Regions from separate parts of the Streptomyces sp. NPDC048600 genome, predicted to be linked through region 2. Evidence: riboswitches for the same ligand, from Rfam matches in the RefSeq annotation. Region 2 holds a riboswitch; the other holds the start of a gene.
The links. Region 2 has a riboswitch for glycine ahead of gcvT (glycine cleavage system aminomethyltransferase GcvT). Riboswitches for the same ligand answer to the same signal wherever they lie in the genome.
Positions count from the first base shown of each region.

Region 1 (2,164 bases), on a different contig from region 2:
GGCGGGGTGCCTGGGCGTAGTGGTCGACGGGTGTGCGCCCTGGCGTGGAGGGGTTCGGCTGCGGGCCGGTTGTGGCTGTTGCGCAGTTCCCCGCGCCCCTTAGGGGGTGGTGGTGCTGCCTTGTGGTGGGGGTGTGGGGCGGTTTCGGCTGCGGGTCGGGTGGCTGGTTGCGCAGTTCCCCGCGCCTCTTAGGGGTGGTGGGGGATGGGTGGGGCTACTCGGACTTCGGCTGCGGGTCGTGGGTGGTTGGTTGTGCAGTTTCCCGCGCCCCTTAGGAAGGCATGGTTGCGGGCCCCGGGTCCTCTTGGTGGGGGAGGGGTGGGTTAGGCGGGGTCTTCCTTGCCTGCGATGTTTCCGAAGTCGCGGTCGGGGAGCGGGGGAGGTGGGGCCACGTCCAGGCCGTAGTGGTGGTAGAGCTGGAGTTCCTGTTCGGGGGAGAGATGGCGGCCCACTCCGAAGTCGGGTGCGTCCTTGATCAGGGCTCGCTCGAAGGGGACGTGGAGTGTGCCCTCGATCAGTTCGCTGGGCTCCAGGGGGACGAAGGCGTCCCTGGAGAAGAGGCCGGTGCGTATGGCCGCCCATTCCGGCACACCGGTCGCGTCGTCGAGGTACACCTCGTCGATCGTGCCGATCTTCGTGCCGTTGCGGTCGAACGCCTTGCGGCCGATCAGGTTGCGCGGATCGATGTCGGTCTGCACGAGCCCTCCACTTGGTCGGCACTCATCCGTAAGCACTACGAAAGAGCACATTGGTGACCCCGGCCACTCGAAGGCCCGCTCGGGAACCGCGCTGGTAGGCTTGCAGAGGCTGCTGACCCCGTGCGGGAGAGTCCTCCGGTAGTTGTCGGAGGCGCCGAAGGAGCAAATCCTCCCCGGAATCTCTCAGGCCCACGTACCGCACGGACGAGGTCACTCTGGAAAGCAGGGCGGGTGTTCACGGTCCGCTCTCACCGACGGTGAAAGCCGGGTGCCATCGAGGCGTCCGGTGAAGCTCTCAGGTTGAGATGACAGAGGGGGAGGCCGTCGGGGTACCAGCGCCGTGGTACCCCTCGAAGGTCGCGTCAGACCAGGAGGCCTCCGCAATGACCGCCCAGCGCACGCCGCTCTCCGAGCTCGAACAGGGCATTCCCTTCGAGCAGCGCCACATCGGGCCCGACCAGGAGGCGCGGGCCAAGATGCTCGCGCACGTCGGTTACGGCTCCCTCGACGAGCTCACCGCCGCCGCGGTACCCGATGTGATCAAGAACGCCGATGCCCTGGACCTGCCGGGCGCGCGGACCGAGGCCGAGGTGCTCGCCGAGCTGCGCTCGCTGGCCGACCGCAACCAGGTCCTCGGTTCCATGATCGGTCTGGGCTACTACGGCACCTTCACGCCGCCGGTGATCCTGCGCAACGTCATGGAGAACCCGGCCTGGTACACGGCATACACCCCGTACCAGCCCGAGATCTCGCAGGGCCGCCTCGAGGCGCTGCTGAACTTCCAGACCATGGTCGCCGAGCTGACCGGCCTGCCCACCTCCGGCGCCTCCCTGCTGGACGAGGGCACCGCGGCCGCCGAGGCCATGGCGCTGTCCCGGCGCATGGGCAAGAACAAGAAGGGCCTCTTCCTGATCGACGCGGACGTGCTGCCGCAGACGATCGCCGTGATCGAGACCCGCGCCGAGCCGACCGGTGTCGAGGTCGTCGTCGCCGACCTGAGCGAGGGCATCCCGGCCGAGATCGCCGGGCGCGAGATCAACGGTGTGCTGGTCCAGTACCCGGGCGCCTCCGGTGCCGTGCGGGACATCAAGCCGGTCATCGACCAGGCCCATGAGCTCGGCGCGCTGGTGACCGTAGCCGCCGACCTGCTCGCGCTGACGCTGCTGAAGTCGCCGGGCGAGCTGGGCGCGGACATCGCGATCGGCACGACCCAGCGCTTCGGTGTGCCGATGGGCTTCGGCGGACCGCACGCCGGCTACATGGCCGTGCACGAGAAGTTCGCGCGCAGCCTGCCCGGCCGCCTCGTCGGCGTGTCCGTGGACGCGGACGGGAACAAGGCGTACCGGCTGGCCCTGCAGACGCGTGAGCAGCACATCCGCCGTGAGAAGGCCACCAGCAACATCTGCACCGCCCAGGTGCTCCTCGCCGTGATGGCCGGCATGTACGCCGTCTACCACGGCCCCGAG
Region 1 covers NZ_JBVJGZ010000040.1:39,212-41,375, reverse strand. Annotated here, with positions in the region: gene ACZ6SQ_RS35040 (DNA polymerase IV) at 1-20, shown strand, start outside; gene ACZ6SQ_RS35035 (PRC-barrel domain-containing protein) at 324-698, opposite strand; glycine riboswitch at 812-907, shown strand; gene gcvP (aminomethyl-transferring glycine dehydrogenase) at 1,082-2,164, shown strand, end outside.
Region 1: linked by a shared signal. The riboswitch ahead of gcvP (aminomethyl-transferring glycine dehydrogenase) and the one ahead of gcvT (glycine cleavage system aminomethyltransferase GcvT) in region 2 are both predicted to bind glycine.

Region 2 (2,164 bases):
CCCGGTCGAGCAGGACGGCCGAGCCGCAGCCGCCGGGCAGTGCGCCGCGCTCGACGCGGCGCAGCAGGCGCGCGGCGGCGCCGCGGTGGCGGCGGAAGGCGTAGCGCGAGACGCCGCGGCCGCGCTCGCGCTGGCCCGCCAGGGCCTGCTCGGGGGTGACGTCGAGGAGCAGCAGATGCAGGGTGCCGCCGCGGCGGCGGGCCTCGCGGGAGAGCCAGCCGCGCACCCAGGCCTGGGTGCCGCAGTCGTGCACGACGACGCCCCGGCCGGAGCGCAGGGCGCGGCGCAGTCCGGCGTAGTGGGCGAGGCGGACGAGCGGGCGGTAGACGGCGTACGGCAGGAAGCGGGGGGCGCGGGCGTCGAAGCGGTCGCGGGTGTCCTGGGAGTCGATGCGGGTGCCGGGCACGGCGCGCCGCATCAGGGTGGACTTGCCGCTGCCGGGCAGTCCGGTGATCACGACGAGGTCGGCGGGGCCGAAGAGCAGGGCGTGCGGGCTGCGGCCGGCGCGCTCGCGCAGGTCGCGGACGACGGGTGCGGAGTGTGCGGGGCAGGCGTCCGTGGCCGGGGCACCGGTCCGTGCGGGCAGCGCGAGGGCCGGGCTGGTGGCGTACGGCGTGGTCCTGTTCACCGTGATCGTCCTCCCCTGGGGCGGGTCACGAGACCCTTGCCCATCGAGTGTAAAGAGACGGTAATGGGGTGCGCCTCCGGATTTCGTGTGCGTAGTGCCACAGCCCGGTTACAGATGCGGCCTGCCCTGCTCGGCGGATGCGTGCAATGATGGGCGCGCCAACTGCATACCGGCCGTTTGAATCCGCGCGGGAGAGTCCCCAGTCCGTCTGGGGCGCCGAAGGAGCAAGTCCCTCCCTTGAATCTCTCAGGCCCCGTTACCGCGCGGGCGAGGCACATCTGAAAAGCGGGCCGCTGCCAGCAGTGGTCCCACCCAAGGTGCAAGCCATGTCCTTCCCCCGCGTCACTGTACGTATGTGTACGGGCGGTCATGGCGAACCTCTCAGGTTCCGATGACAGATGGGGAGGAATGACCTCGCCTGTCGTGTACTTGGGAGACGACCGACCGATGAGCAGTACCGAACTGCGCCTTACCGCGCTCGACGCCCTGCATCGCTCGCTGGGCGCGACGATGACCGACTTCGCCGGCTGGGACATGCCGCTGCGTTACGGCTCCGAGCGCGACGAGCACAACGCCGTGCGCACCAGGGCAGGGCTCTTCGACCTCTCGCACATGGGCGAGATCACCGTGACCGGCCCGCAGGCCGCGGCCCTGCTGAACTTCGCGCTCGTCGGCAACATCGCCGCCGTGGGCGTGGGCCGCGCCCGCTACACCATGATCTGCCGGGCCGACGGCGGCATCCTGGACGACCTGATCGTCTACCGGCTGGGCGAGTCCGAGTACATGGTCGTCGCCAACGCCTCCAACGCGCAGGTCGTGCTGGACGCGCTGACCGAGCGCGCGGCCGGCTTCGACGCCGAGGTCCGTGACGACCGTGACGCGTACGCGCTGATCGCCGTCCAGGGCCCGGAGTCCCCCGGCATCCTGAAGTCGCTGACGGACGCCGACCTGGACGGCCTGAAGTACTACGCGGGTCTGCCCGGCACGGTCGCGGGCGTCCCGGCGCTGATCGCGCGCACCGGTTACACCGGCGAGGACGGCTTCGAGCTGTTCGTGAAGCCGGAGCACGCCGTGGCGCTGTGGCAGGCGCTGACGGAGGCGGGCGCGGGGGTCGGCCTGATCCCGTGCGGCCTGTCCTGCCGCGACACGCTGCGCCTGGAGGCGGGCATGCCGCTGTACGGGCACGAGCTGACCACCTCGCTCACCCCCTTCGACGCCGGGCTCGGCCGTGTGGTCAAGTTCGAGAAGGAGGGCGACTTCGTCGGCCGCGAGGCGCTCACCGAGGCCGCCGCGCGCGCCGAGCAGAACCCGCCGCGGGTGCTGGTCGGTCTGGTCGCCGAGGGCCGCCGGGTGCCGCGCGCCGGTTTCGCCGTGGTCGCGGGCGGTGAGGTGATCGGCGAGGTCACCTCCGGCGCTCCCTCCCCCACGCTGGGCAAGCCGATCGCCATGGCGTACGTCGACGCGGCGCACGCGGCGCAGGGCACCGCGGGTGTCGGCGTGGACATCCGGGGCAGCCACGAGCCGTACGAGGTCGTG
Region 2 covers NZ_JBVJGZ010000029.1:30,718-32,881, reverse strand. Annotated here, with positions in the region: gene ACZ6SQ_RS31025 (AAA family ATPase) at 1-634, opposite strand, end outside; glycine riboswitch at 807-900, shown strand; glycine riboswitch at 901-1,036, shown strand; gene gcvT (glycine cleavage system aminomethyltransferase GcvT) at 1,076-2,164, shown strand, end outside.